2 regions of the Halorhodospira sp. 9621 genome follow, and region 1 is predicted to be linked to the other one. Evidence: riboswitches for the same ligand, from Rfam matches in the RefSeq annotation. Region 1 holds a riboswitch; the other holds the start of a gene.
The links. Region 1 has a riboswitch for cobalamin ahead of LRF89_RS04290 (TonB-dependent receptor plug domain-containing protein). Riboswitches for the same ligand answer to the same signal wherever they lie in the genome.

Region 1 (7,166 bases):
CGCTGTCCCAGTCGTCGTTGCCATCGGAGACCTCATCCACGTAACGGGTCCGCAGCTGGAGCTCCAGTGGGTCCGTCGGGGTCCACAGGGCCTTCGCCACCGCCGTCCATTCGGGTGTGTCGGGAAGGGTCTCCCGACTGTCGCGGTCGATGGCGTCGAGGTAGGTGGCCGCCAGGCTCAGCTCCAGTTGCGGGTCGAAGGCGACACCGAACTGGAGTTCGGTTCCCTGACTGCGCGCATTGTCGACGTTTTTGAAGGTTTGGTAACCGTTGCCAGGTGCCCGCCCGATGCGATCGTCGTACTCGGTGTAGAACAATCCGATGTCGTAGAACGCCGTGACATCTCTGTGCAGGTCCAGATCGCCGGCGATGCCGAGTTCGTAGTTGCGACTGCTTTCCGGATCGAGTTCGTGCCGCTCGTCCTTGCCGACATCTTCATCTATCACGTAGGCGCCGCGAACTTCGCGACCCTGACCGTCCTCCGTGTCGACGTGGAAGGACCGCAGCTCGGGCAGCTTGAAGCCCTCCGCGTACTGGGCGCGCAGTCGGGCTTCGGGGGCCAGGCGGTAGACCGCTCCGGCCTGCAGCGAGGTGCTGTCCGCCTCCGTGGAGGTCTCGTCGTGCCGGACACCGTAGACCAGATCCAGGCGGTCCGTGGCCTGCCACTCATGCTGCAGGAAGCCGCCGCCCACCCACTGGTCGTGCTCGGGTTCGTCTTCTGGCTGGAGGTCCTGGTAGATCTGCTGCTTGTGCTCGAGGCCCGTCAGTACGGTGTGGCGGGGCGCCGGCTGCCATTGCGCCAGGAAGTCGTTGACGCGCTCGGTGAAGGTCGCCTCGCGGAAGCCGAAATCCTTATCCGCGTTGTCCGACATGAAGTCTTGCGGGGCTAGGTGCGACCGGACGCGGTCAAATTCGTAGTGGCTCTCGTAGGCCTGGTAGCGCAGCTCCAGGGTTTCGGTGGCCAGCCACTCCGCCGTCGCCGCCAGGTCACGTCGGTCGCTCTCCTCGGTCTCCACGGCCGCAAACTCTTTGATGCCGCCCGGGCCGCTGCCCTGAGTGAGGCGCGCCTGCCGCTCCTCGGTCAGGAAACCGGCCTCGAGATCAATATTGAAGCGATCGGTGAACCAGTGGGTCACGCCACCGCGGAGGGTGTACACATCGGCGGAGGGGCGAAGATCTTGATCAAAGGTTTGGGAAGATGGGGCGCCACCTCCGTCTGGTTCAGTGGTGGTCTTCTCCGAGTACACCTTGCGCTCCAGTGCGTCGGCGAAGAGTCGGAAGCGTGTATCTTGACTGCCGCCGCCCAGGTAGAGGCCCCCTTGATAGCGCTCGCCGCCATCCGCGTCGGTGGGCGTCCCAGCCTGGGCGGAAACGCCGCCTTCCAGGCCCGGCTCCGGCCGTCGCGTGATCACGTTGATGACCCCGGCCACCGCATCGGCGCCGTAGACCACGCTGCCAGGTCCTTTGACGATCTCGATGCGCTCGACGTGACTGACCGGGATCCGGTTGAGCACCTGGCTCCGAGAGGAGGTGCCCGCGATGCGGCGGCCATCGACGAGATACAGCACGTCCTCGCGTTTGCCGCCGCGAATGGAGAAGGCATTGCTGTCGGCTCCGGTGTAGATGCTTGACTCGGCCCGAAGCGCTTCGTCAAGCATAGTCGCACCGCTTCTTTGAACGTCTTCCCCGGAGAGGATCTCCGTCGCCGCCGGCGTGCGCTCGACCTGGCGCTCGGTGCGCGTGGCTGCAGTGACGGTCAGGTCGGGTAGGAGGGTGGGGGCCTCTTCGGTGGCGTGGACCTGGGGGGCTGTCATCAGGGGGAGGGTTGCGGCGCTTATCAACGCCCGAGTGACGGGCTTTCCTCTAGCCATGCTGACTCCTTCACGCACCGCCCGTGCGCGATTGCTCGTGAATGCCTACCGCGGGGAGTCAGCGAATCGGGGGTCGAGTTGCGTGCAGCCTGGGACGGCTTATGGCTAATCGCCGTGAGCACTGGAACCCGGTCCCGGCACGCCGCCTCCCGCGGTCTTCCGGTTGGCCATGGGCCGGTCTCCGGGCTTGTGGGTGGGGTCGGTGACCCCGGGCGGATCGCCTTCCCGCAAGGCCCGCCGCCGAACGACGTTGCCTTGCAGTGGCCTAGTGATCCGCCCCCCACCTACCGTTGCGGGGGCAGCGCCGGACTCGCCGCGGGGTGCGGCTGAACCGGTCTTCCCGTTTAACCCGCGAGGCGCAGCGTCCTCGGCGGGCACCCAATAGCGCGAGGGACGTTAGCAGCCGCCCCTGGATCTGTAAACGTCCACTCATCTATGGAAAGAGTGATGGTTGTCAGGGCCGCCGCTTTTGGCGAAGCCACGCCAGCGCCTGCTCGACGTCGATGGCCACCTCCGCCTCCGGCGGGTCCGGCGGGCGCTCGACCATCACGATGCGGACTCCGCAGTCCCGGGCCGCATCCAGTTTGCTGCGGGTGGCGGCCCCGCCGGCGTTCTTGGTGACCAGGGTGTCGATGCCGTGCTCGCGGAGCAGGCGGCACTCGTCGGTGTAATGGAACGGCCCGCGCTGGAAGAGGATTCGGGCCCCGGGCGGCACCCGCTGCGGCGGCTCCAGGCAGCGGATCCAGTAGTGGTGGTGGGGTGCGGCGCAGAAGGCCGGGACCTCCTGATTGCCGATGGTCAGCAGCACCCGGCCCGGCTGCGGACCCAGCGCCTGGGCGGCGGCGGCCATATCGGCCACCCGGTGCCACTGCTCGTCCGGGCCCGGTTGCCACGCTGGCCGGCGCACCGCCAGCAGGGCCGTCCCCGTCTGCCGCGCGGCCGCCGCCGCGTTGGCCGATATGCCGGCGGCGAACGGGTGGGTGGCATCCACCAGGCAGTGCACGCCGTGCTGGCGCAGGTACTCGGCCAGTCCGGCAACGCCGCCGAACCCCCCGCGGCGCACCGCCAGCCGGGGGAGGCGGGGGCGGCGGGTCACCCCGGCCACGGAATAGACCGCGGCGATCCCGGGTTCCTGCTCCAGCGCCTGGCCCAGTGCCAGCGCCTCGCCGGTACCGCCGAGGAGCAGGATACGCAGCGGCTCAGGCGCCATGGCGGGCCGGGGCAGTGGTCTGTGCCACTCGGTGGCGTTGCATCACGTCTCCTTTGGACGCCGGGGTGCGGCGGTTTGACGGCGAGGCTCGGGCTGCCTAGAGTACCAAGCTCCTCAGGTGCCCCGCGCGAGCAGCGGCGGGGTGAAACGGGAAGACCGGTACAGCCGCACCCAGCGGCGAGTCCGGCGCTGCCCCCGCAACGGTAGGTGGGGGGCGGGTCATCAAAGCCACTGCAAGGCGTCGTCGTTCGGCGGCGGGCCCTGCGGGAAGGCGATCCGCCCGGGGTCACCGACCCCACCCACGAGCCCGGAGACCGGCCTGAAGGAACCCAGGTGCCGCGGGAGGCGGCAGACCGGGGCAGGCCACCGTTTGCCGGGCGCAAGCGCGATCCCTCCCCCATCCCTGTCTTCCTCCCTGCGGTGGAATCAAACCGACGCGCGTGCGGGTGGCGCGCGGAAGGGAGGAAACTATGTCCAGCAACACCACCAGCCGGGTCGCCGCGGGCGTGGCGGCCGGCCTGATCGTGAGCAGCGTCCCGGCCATGGCCGATACCGACGGCGAGTCGGCGCAACTCGCCCCCCTCGTGGTCACGCCGACCCGGATGGCCCAGACCGTCGATGAATCCCTGTCCTCCGTCTCCGTCATCGACCGCGACGAGATCGACCGCCAGCAGCCGCGGCAGGTCTCGGATCTGCTGCAGGGGCGGGCGGGCACGGGCCTGACGAGCAATGGTCCTTTTGGCAAAACCACCAACCTTTCCATGCGCGGCACCAACTCCGACCACACCCTGCTGCTGGTCGATGGGGTGCCGATGAATTCGGCAACTTTTGGCGGGGCAGCGTGGCAGTATCTGCCCCCGGCCGAGATCGACCGCATCGAGGTGGTGCGCGGACCGCGCACCAGCGTCTACGGCGCCGATGCCATCGGCGGCGTGGTGCAGGTGTTTACCCGCGAGGGGGAGGAGGGGCCGCCGCGCTTCCGCGCCTTTGGCGGCGCCGGCTCATTCAATACTCAGGAATTCGGGGTGGGCGTCTCCGGCGGGACCGCGGCGAGCCGCTACGCGCTCTCGGCCAGCCACTACGAGACGGACGGGATCAACGTTCAGGACGGTGCGGGCGATAAGGATCCCGACGGCTTTGAGAACACCAGCTTCAGCGGCCGTTTCAGCCATCGGTTGCCGGGCGGCGCCGAACTCTTCGCGACGGGGTTCCGTTCGAAGGGGCAGAGCGAATTCGATGGGGCCACAGGCCAAGAGGACTGGACGGACCACGTTTTCCAGGCCCTCCGTGGCGGTGTCCGCGGGGACCTAACCGACCGATGGTTTAGCGAGCTGGCGGTCTCCCAGGCGAAGGACGAGCAGGACACCTTCGACAGTAGTGGCGGTGAGTCCTGGCATTACACCGAGCGCCATGAGGTGAGTTGGCGGAACGAGCTGTATTGGGGCGCCGGGCACGTCTGGGCCTTCGGCGGGGACTGGCGTGAAGAAGAGGTTGATACCTCCAGTGATTACGACGAAACGAGCCGGTACAACGCTGGCGCCTACACCCAGCTGGAGCTGGACCTGGGTCGCCATGATCTCGGCAGCAGCCTGCGCTACGACGACAACGAGGCCTACGGCGACAACGTCACCGGCCAGGTCGCCTGGGGGTTCGATGCGACGGATCGGCTCCGCCTTCGTTCGAGTTATGGGACGGCCTTCAAAGCGCCGACATTCAATGAGCTTTATTCTCCTTTCCCGTCTTGGGTTGGTAATCCGGACTTAACTCCGGAAGAGTCCGTCTCGGCGGAGGTAGGTGCGCGCTGGCAGGGGAGACGGGTGTATGTGGATACGCTCGTTTTCCAGACGGAAATTGATGATTTGATCGCCGCTCGAGAGGTGGCGCCTGGCCAAGATCAACCCTTCAACGTTGACGAGGCCCGCATCCGCGGCGCCGAGCTGGAGGCGGGTGCCCACTGGCAGGAATGGCAGATCTCCGGCGCCTTTACCTACCTCGATCACGAGGATAGAGATACCGGGAATGAGCTGCCGCGTCGGCCCAATGAATCGGCGCGTCTGGATATCGACCGGCAGCTTGGCGACTTCTCGGTGGGGGCCACTGCTCTTGCGCGGGGGCGCAGCTACGACGACCGGCCCAACGACACGCGCCTCTCCGGCTACGGCCTTCTGAACCTGCGCACCAGCTACGCCATCACCCCGGAGTGGACCCTGCGCGGGACGCTGGAGAACGCCCTGGACAAGGACTACGAGACCGCGGATGGCTACAACCAACCGGGCCGGGCGGTCTACGTCTCTCTGCACTTCAATCAGCATTAACCGGGGCGTGTCGATGGAGCGGATGCATCGACTGCAGACCCCGATTCGCGGGGCACCCGCACGGGGCGTAGGGTGCCGCAGGGCACCGGGCGCGTTACTGTGCGGGTGCGCCGCCCCGCTAGAGGAGTAGGAAGGAAACCATGGGAAACCGACTTTCCAAGATCGCCACCTGCACCGGTGATGAGGGCCGCACGGGCCTCGGTGACGGGTCGCGGGTGGACAAGGACAGCCACCGCGTCGAGGCCGTCGGCGAGGTGGATGAGCTCAACAGCTTCCTGGGGCGTCTGCTGGCCCATGAACTGCCCGAGGACGTGGCGCCCGTCCTGGCACAGGTCCAGCATGAACTCTTCGATCTGGGCGCCGAGCTTTCGGTGCCCGGCCACAAGGCGTTCCCGGATGCCGCCGTGGACCGCCTGGATGCGGCGTTGGCCTACTTCAACGACTCGCTGCCGTATCTCAAGGAGTTCATCCTCCCCGGTGGCGGCCGGGCCACGGCGGATTGCCACGTCGCCCGGGCGGTGTGCCGGCGCGCGGAACGCAAGGTGGTGGCGGTCAGTCACCATGAGGCGGTGCGGCCGGAGTCGATGGCTTACCTCAACCGCCTCTCTGATCTGCTCTTCGTGGTTGCCCGGGTCCTCTCCCGCTATGAGAACGGCGGCGAGGTGCTCTGGCGCCCGGCCGGTCAGCGGGCGGCGGATGAGACCGCGTAAAGTGTCGATGGTGGGCGCGGCGGCAAGGTGGACGCACGTGATGGCAGCCGGCTCTTTCGGCGCCTTGGTGTCGCTGGCGGCGTGGGCGCCGGTTCACGCCGGCGAGCGCTGTGTGGAGGACGACACCGGCCAAGAGGTCTGCCTGGAGGCCCCGGCGCAGCGGGTTGTGGCGCTGTCGCCTGGGGCGACGGAGCTGCTCTTCGCCGCCGGCGCCGGCGATCATGTGGTGGCTGCGGTCAGCCACGCCGACTACCCGGAGGAGGCCGCCGATCTGCCTCGGGTGGGCAGCTACGACCGGCTCGATATGGAGTCGATCCTCGCCCATGAGCCGGATCTGGTCATCGGCTGGACCAGCGGCAACTCCAGCAGCCAGCTCGAACGCATCGAGTCGCTGGGCGTGCCGCTCTACCGCAGCGATCCCCGGCAGCTTGAGGAGATCGCCACCTCCCTGGAACGGCTCGGGGCCCTGGCCGGCAGCGAGGAGACCGCGGAGGCCGAGGCGGCCCGTTTCCGTGACGCGGTGACGGAACTCGAGGCCGAGTACGCCGGCCGCGACCCGGTGCGCGTCTTTTACCAGATCTGGCCGGACCCGGTGATGACCATCAACGACGAGCAGATCATCAGTGAGTCGATCCGCATCTGCGGCGGCGAGAACGTCTTCGGCGATCTCGGCAGCCTGACCCCGCGGCTGGATACCGAGTCCGTCCTCGAGGCCGACCCGGAGGCGATTGTCGCCGGCGGGATGGGCGAGGCCGACGACGCCTGGCTGGACGAGTGGCGGCGCTACGACGTCCTGGAGGCCACCGCCAGGGACAACCTCTTCTTCGTCCAGCCCTCGACGATCCAGCGCCCGACGCCGCGCATCCTCGAGGGGACGCGGGCGCTGTGTGACAAGCTCGAGCAGGCCCGGCGCAATCGCTGATGGGGATTGGGCGCACAGCCGATCAGCGGGGCCGCTCCGGCGCCGTGAGCGAGGAGGGCGGGGCGCTGGCCCAGTCGAGTGGGGTTGGATCGCCGGTGCGCTTCCTTTTGCCCCTGGGCGTGCTGGCGCTGGCAGCACT
Region 2 (7,166 bases), on a different contig from region 1:
CCCCACGAACCAGACCTCACCCGTCATGCACACCCCCTCTCTGCTGCAATCGGTAGCCGACCACGAAGGGCACCTGCTGGTGCTCGACAACGCGGACATCCACGTCATAGGCGGCACGGATGGTCGGCGTGTCGATCACCGCCTGCGGCGGTCCGTCGGCCATGACCCGGCCATCGCGCAGCAGCACGATGCGGTCAGCCAGTTGAACGGCGATGTTGATATCGTGGAGCACGACCAGCACGCCCTGCCCCTGTTCCCGGGCGCACGCGGTCAGGATCTCGATGGCATCGCGCTTGTGCTTCATGTCCAGGTGGTTGGTTGGCTCGTCGAGCAGCAGGAACGGCGTCTGCCGGACCAGCGCCCGGGCGATGGCCGCTTTTTGCCGCTGCCCGCCGCTGATCTCGGTCAGCGGCGCCTGCGCCAACTCCGCCATACCCAGACGCTCGAGCACAGCCTCGGCGCGGGCGAGGTCCGCCGGATCGTGCCGCCAGCTCGCCCGACGCAGACCGAGCAGTACACTCTCGAGCACGGTCAGCGGGTAGACGGCATCGGCGGTCTGCGCCACGTAGGAGAGCCGGCGGGCGATGCGCGCCTGCCGCTGCCCCTGCACCGGCTCACCGGCGATGGTGAGGGTCCCGTGGCGCGGACGCAGGATGCCGGTGATGCACTTGAGCAGCGTGCTCTTGCCAGAGCCGTTGGGCCCGATCAGGGCGACCACCTCGCCGGCTTCCACGCGGGCGTCGACACCACGAAGCACCTCGGTGCGCCGATAGGCGTAGCGCACGCCGCGCAGTTCGATCCCGGTCGCCGTCACGCCCCCCCTCCCGTCTCGCGGCGGCGCAGGATCAGATAGATGAACAGCGGCGAACCGATGAACGCCGTGACCACACCCACGGGCAACACCACCGATTCAAAGGCGTGCAGCGATACCAGATCCGCCAGCGTCAGCAGCAGGGCGCCAATCAGGGCAGTGGCCGGGATCAGGAAGCGGTGATCCGAGCCGATCAAAAGCCGCGCTAGGTGCGGCGCCACCAGACCGAGGAAGCCGATCCCGCCGGTGAACGCCACGGTGACCGCGACCAACAGGGCGACCAGGAACATCAGGCCGATGCGCAGCGGACCGACCGCGATCCCCAAGCTGGTGGCGGTCTCGTCACCGAGCAGCAACCGGTTCAGATCGCCGCTTTTCCAGAGGAAGACCGGCAGGGTCGCCACCAGCGCCGCACTGATGAATACGAAGCTCTCCCAGTCGGCGCGGCTGAGGCTGCCCACGCTCCAGAACATGACCTCTCGGGTGGCGTCGGCATCAGCGAAGTAGATCAGCAGCGTCGTGGTCGCCCCGAAGAAGTACATCAGAGCAATGCCGGCGAGGATCAGGCTCATCGGCGTCGCCCCCTTCCACTGCCCGATGAGCAGGATGAGCAGGGACACCGCCATGGCGAAGAGGAAGGCGTTGCCGACGATGCCGTAAACACCGAAGGCCGAGAAGCCGAAAATGATCGCCAGCGCCGCCCCCAGCGAGGCTCCCGAGGCGATCCCCAGGGTGAACGGCGAGGCCATGGGGTTGCGCAGCAGGCTCTGCAGGATGACGCCGCCGAGCGCCAGCCCCATGCCGGCCACCATCGCGGTGGCCAGGCGCGGCAGGCGGATGTTCCAGACCACGTTCTCGGTCTGCGCGCTGACCCACGACGCCCCGAGCGGGCGAGCCACCAGCGCCTGCACCACCTCGCTCAGCGGGATGCCCATCGGGCCCAGCGCCAAGCCAAAGCCCGCCGTAGCCACCAGGGCTGCCGCCAGGCCGAGCAGCACCAGCGTCTTGGCCCGGATCGCGCGCGTGTAGTCGTCAATGAGGCCCCGCGGTGGCGCCGGCCGGACGGGGGTGCCGACGGTCAACTCAGCCATCCTCGAGGCTGCTGAGCTCCATGAGCCGGTCGTAGAGACCGGGGTCGCCGTAGAAGACCTCCAGAATCTCCTCGCCGCGGTCGCGGAGATCGACGCCTGCCATGGCCTCCGGGTAGAGGACGCGAGCCATGTGCACCAGATCGATCAACCCCGTCGCCAGGTCCCAGCCCATGTAGGTGCCCTTGAAGCGGTGGATACGCTCCGCCTCGATGGCTGCTACACCGGACAAGCGCTCATCGTCGAGCACCTCGGCGCGTTCCACGCGACTCGCTCGGGACGGTGTGTGGAGGAGGATATGCTGGGGATCCCAGCTCAGCAGCTCCTCGGCACTGACCTCGCCATCGTCGCCGGCACGGCCGGCAGTGACCATCTCGGCACCGAGCAGCTCGACGGGGAAGTAGAAGGAGACGTGGTTGTAGAGATTGCGCCGGTGGGCCAGATAGACCCGAGGCGGCTGCTCGCCAGCGACCCGCTGCTGCACGGCGGAGACCGTGGCGTGGTAGAAATCGAGCAGCTCTTCGGCCCGCTCCTCGCGACCGGACACTTCGCCGAGGAGCCGGTAGGCCTGTTCGATCTGCTCCTCGACGGCCTCCTGCGACGCCCGCTCCCGGCCCAGGGTGTTCAGCGCCACCACTGGCACGCCCAGCTGTTGCTCGTAGCGTTCTGCCTGTTCGGCCATCGCCTGATCGTCATCACCGCGGCTGAAGGCCCAGTAGATAAACAGATCCGGCTCCGTGGCGAGCACCCGCTCGGCACTGAACTCCGAACCGGGCTGGCCGCCGCCGACCATGGCCACCTCGTCAAGGCGCCCGAAGGCCTCGACCTCGATGGGCTTCGCCTCGGAGAAACGCGAGCCGTACATATCGCTCGGGATGCCCACCAGGCGCTCCTCAACCCCCAGGTGGAGCGCCATGCGGAAGGCGTCGACATTGACCGTGGCGATCCGCTCGGCCGATTCCGGGACCTCCACGCTGCGGCCGAGCATATCCTCAACCTCACGGGTTTCCCGGACACCCCCTCCATCCGGATCATCGTCGAGGGCATCCCCACACCCGCCGAGGATAAGGCCGACCCCGGCCACGAGGGCGATGCATGGATTGCGGTGCATGGCTCCTCCAGTCACTGGATCCAGTACGCCATGCGGGGAGCGGGTCGGAAACGGGCACGCCGTGGCGCTGGGACAGGGCGCGGCTGAAGCTACCGTCACCGCCACGCACGGTTCCCCGCCGTGTGGCTGCGACCCCCAGACCGGTCTCCGGGCTCGCGAGCGGGGTCGAACCCCGGGCGCCGCGCCTTCCCGCACCGGGTGCCAGGGACACCGTGGATGCAGTGGCGATGCAGCGCCCACTCTCGCCTACCGTTGCGGGGACAGCGTCGGCCTTGCCTGCGCCCGCCCGGGCCGCAGTGCGCACCGACTTCCCGACCGTCCCCGGCGCTGTCGGGCGGACCACGCGGCGGGGAACGGCCCCGGCAGCGATGGTAACTGCCAGGTCACCTGGGGAGGCTGGACTTTACGGCCGGCTCGGGGCAGCTGTCAACGCGGCCCGATCGGGCGCCCAGCCGGGCCGATGGCCACAACCTCGAACTTTATGGCACAATTGCGCAGTATCAAAGAAGGGTATGGACGCCCGCGACCCCTCCCGACCCCCCGACGGAGATGTCATGGGCACAGACGCGAATTCACCCTGCCCCCAGGCGGGTGACATAGTCACCGACGCGCTGGATACCCTGCCGCTGAGCGACCAGGAACCGCACCTGCGCCTTAGCGAGCGCTTTGAACGCCTGCGCTGCCATATCAACCAAGCGCTGCCCGGCGGCGCGATCCACCGCATCGCCGTCGCCATCTACGAACCGGACGCCAACCGTCTCAAGACCTACGGCGCCGGCGGCGATGCTCCCAGCCCCCTGGATCACTACGAGACCCGGCTAGGCGAGGCCCCCACCCTGCGCGCCCTGGCCGAGGCGCCGCAGGTGCGCATCATCGACGACTACCGGGAACACCCCAGCCCGAAACCGCACACCGTCAGCATCCGCGAGAGCGGGTTGCGCGCCGGGATGATCCTGCCGCTGCAGCACGACGAGAATTTCTTCGGCTTCCTGTTCCTCAACTCCCGGCGGCCGGGCTACTTCTCGGAGGCCGTCGTCGAGCGGCTGGCGCCTTACATCGACCTGGCCCGCTTGCTCGCCATCACCTCCATCCGCACCACGCAGACCCTGCGCGGCGCGGCGCGCACGGCCATGGCCTTCGGCCGTGCGCGGGACGACGAGACCGGTGGCCACCTCGCCCGGATGGCGGAGTACAGCCGACTGATCGCTCTGGAGCTGGCCGCAGCTCACGGTCTCGGCGACGAATACATCGAGATGGTCTATCAGTTCGCCCCGGTGCATGACGTGGGCAAGATTGCCGTCCCCGACGGCATCCTGCTCAAGCCCGGCCGGCTCACCGACGAGGAGTTCGCGCAGATGCGCGAGCACGTCAGCCGCGGCGTGGCCATGGTGCTGGCGATGACCGAGGAGCTGGGGCTGAGCGAGGACCGGCGGGCGGCCATCATGCGCAACATCGTCGCCTACCACCACGAGCGCCTTGACGGCAGCGGGTATCCGACCGGTGCACGCGGCGAGCAGATCCCGCTGGAGGGGCGCATTGTGGCCGTCGCCGACGTCTTCGACGCCCTGACCAGCGAGCGCCCCTACAAACGGCCTTGGGGTTTCGCCGAGGCTGCCGAGACCCTGCGAGCCGAGGCAAAGGCGGGCAAGCTGTGCGGGGAGTGCGTGGAGGCTTTCCTGCGCCGGGGCGCCGAGATCGAGGCGATCAGACAGCGCCACGGCCACCGCTGAGCTAGCCGCACACGTCCAAACGAGCGCGACAGGCCCGCGGAATCCGGTAGAGATAGACCGGGGCGTCCAGGCGCACGGGCGGCCGGTGCACGGCGCACGGTTGCCAGCCCGGGATGCGGAACGTGTTGCTCACCACCAGCGCCCCGGCGGGCAACTCCCGGCGCCATCGCGGCTCGAGCTCGCGAATCGCCTCAAGGTGCAGATAGCAAACCACCGCACGGGCATCACGGAAGGACACCTGGCGCAGGTCGCGGCGCCGGAATTCGACATTGGGCACCGGCCGGATCCACTGCAGCAGGCAGGCGAACAACCACGGCAGCGGCGAGAGCTCGTACCCGATCACCCGGGCCCGCGGGCACCGTCGCCCCACCGCCCGGGCCAGCCCGCCCCATCCAGAGCCAGCCTCGATCACCGTTCCCTCGAGCTCGTCCGGTAGCGCAGCAATCACCAACTCCTGCCCCAGACGTGTGGAGGGCAGCGGCGAGATGCCCGTGACCACCGTGTAGCCGACGATCAGCAGCATGCCCCCCAGCATGACGACAAGAATCAACGCCTCCAAAAACACCGTTCCTCCATGGAGTCTCGCACAGCCCCGCCCAGGGCCGGTTCGTTCCGCGGGCGTATACCCACGCATAGGCTGGTAGAATGGTCGGAGCCGGACAACGAGCCTGAGACCATGAACCAGCGGGCCATCCCCACCAAGCGGGCCACCGTTCAAGCCGACGACCTGGCGCTCGGAAAGCCCGTGCCCTACGACATCGAGGACGCCTACGGGCACCTACTGCTGCGGCGCGGCTCGATTCTGCGCTCCCGCGAGCAGCTGGAGCGGCTCCTGCAGATCGGCCGGACGCCCTACCACGTGGCCGCCCGGCGTCAAGAGACCGGCGGGGTCTCGCGGCGGCGCGAGCTCGCCTTGGCCGCTTTCCGCAACCCCTTCGACCTGATCTATCAGATCTCCCGCGCGCTGCAGGAGACCTTCAAGTGGCTGGGCGAGGATAACGACCGCTTCCTGCGTCGCCTCGACCACCTCGCCAGCCGTATCGGCGACCTGGTCGAGCGCGACGCCGATGCGGCCATCGGGGCTGCCCACCTCGACGAGGCGTTCGCCTACTCGATCCGCCACCCGATCCGCCAGGCGATCCTTTGCGATGTCGTTGGCAGCCAGTTGGACATCCCGGACAGCGAGCGGCGTTCCATCGTCCTCGCCGCCCTCTCGGCGAACATCGGTATGCTCGAGACGCAGGATGGCCTTGATCGCCAGAGTGCACCACTCGACGACGCCCAGCGCAGGGACCTGGAAGAGCACCCGTTGCGCTCGGTGGAACGCCTGTCGGCAGCCGGGGTCGAGGACCCGATCTGGCTCCGGGTCGTCGCCGAGCACCACGAACGGCTCGACGGCAGCGGCTACCCGGCGGGCCTGCACGGTACTCAAATCTGCCGCGGGGCGCGGCTCCTGACCATCGCCGACACCTATCTGGCGATGATCAGCAACCGTGTCTACCGGCCTGCCACGGCGGTCCGCGAGACCCTGCTCGAGCTGATGAATCAGAGTGGCCGGATCTACGACCGCGACATCCTCTCCGGGTTGATCCAGACCATCGGGATCTATCCGGCAGGCAGTTTCGTCGCCCTGGACAGCGGCGAGCGCGGCGTCGTCATCCAGCGCGGCAACCGCGGCGCCAACCCGGTCGTGGCCGTCCTGATCAAGGCCAACGGCCAGCCCACGGCACGACCGCTCTATCGCGACACCAGCCAGCCGGACATGCCCAACGTCGACTCACTGGAGCCCACCCATCAGCTGGCACAGCGCTTCCAGCTCGCCTCGCTGTGGGGCTACGATTCCTGAGCTGCGCGCCCCGGATGGAGACGCAATGGCCGCCGTGCAACGCCTGCTCAGTTCCGCCTGGCTGCTTCACCTGCTGTTCCTGGCCGCCCTGGCGGCCTGGATCGTCCTGCTTGACGCCCCCTTCCCGCGCCCGGCGATCGCGTTGCTGGAGGCCCACTCGTTCGAGTTCCTCGCCATCGCCGGCGGCATGGTGGCGGTGCTGGCCCTGCTCTACCGGCGCGCCAACCTGGCCTTGCAGGCCGCCGCCATCAGCCTGGCCATCAGCGGGATCGGCGTTGCGCCGTCACCGGCCCACGGGGTCACGGCGGCCGCCATCCTGCTGCCGATCAACCTCCTGATCCTGACCCTGCTCGATGACCGGGGCCTGCTCAGCCGAGCCGGGCTGTGGCGCTGCGCCGCCCTGGCGCTGCAAGCCCTGCTCGTCCTCGGCCTGTTCCGCTACCAGCCCGACTGGCTGGAAGCACTGGCCGCCACCACCTTCCTGCCGCTTGGCTTGGCCGACTGGAGCAGCCTGCCCGAACAGGGCCTGCTGCTCGCCGCGCTGGCCGCCGCGAGCCTGCTCCTGTGGGCCCTGCTCGAC

Region 2: another riboswitch for cobalamin. It lies ahead of LRF89_RS01435 (ABC transporter substrate-binding protein); the one in region 1 lies ahead of LRF89_RS04290 (TonB-dependent receptor plug domain-containing protein).

The regions. Positions count from the first base shown of each region.
Region 1 covers NZ_JAJNRD010000005.1:86,504-93,669, forward strand. The annotation lists gene LRF89_RS04290 (TonB-dependent receptor plug domain-containing protein) at 1-1,813, opposite strand, end outside; cobalamin riboswitch at 2,026-2,267, opposite strand; gene LRF89_RS04295 (cobalt-precorrin-6A reductase) at 2,325-3,080, opposite strand; cobalamin riboswitch at 3,180-3,417, shown strand; gene LRF89_RS04300 (TonB-dependent receptor domain-containing protein) at 3,551-5,395, shown strand; gene LRF89_RS04305 (cob(I)yrinic acid a,c-diamide adenosyltransferase) at 5,536-6,105, shown strand; gene LRF89_RS04310 (cobalamin-binding protein) at 6,146-7,027, shown strand; gene LRF89_RS04315 (FecCD family ABC transporter permease) at 7,027-7,166, shown strand, end outside.
Region 2 covers NZ_JAJNRD010000002.1:34,620-41,785, forward strand. The annotation lists gene cobM (precorrin-4 C(11)-methyltransferase) at 1-27, opposite strand, end outside; gene LRF89_RS01425 (ABC transporter ATP-binding protein) at 17-814, opposite strand; gene LRF89_RS01430 (FecCD family ABC transporter permease) at 811-1,902, opposite strand; gene LRF89_RS01435 (ABC transporter substrate-binding protein) at 1,895-3,010, opposite strand; cobalamin riboswitch at 3,152-3,324, opposite strand; gene LRF89_RS01440 (HD-GYP domain-containing protein) at 3,565-4,740, shown strand; gene LRF89_RS01445 (class I SAM-dependent methyltransferase) at 4,742-5,299, opposite strand; gene LRF89_RS01450 (HD-GYP domain-containing protein) at 5,417-6,586, shown strand; gene LRF89_RS01455 (GGDEF domain-containing protein) at 6,612-7,166, shown strand, end outside.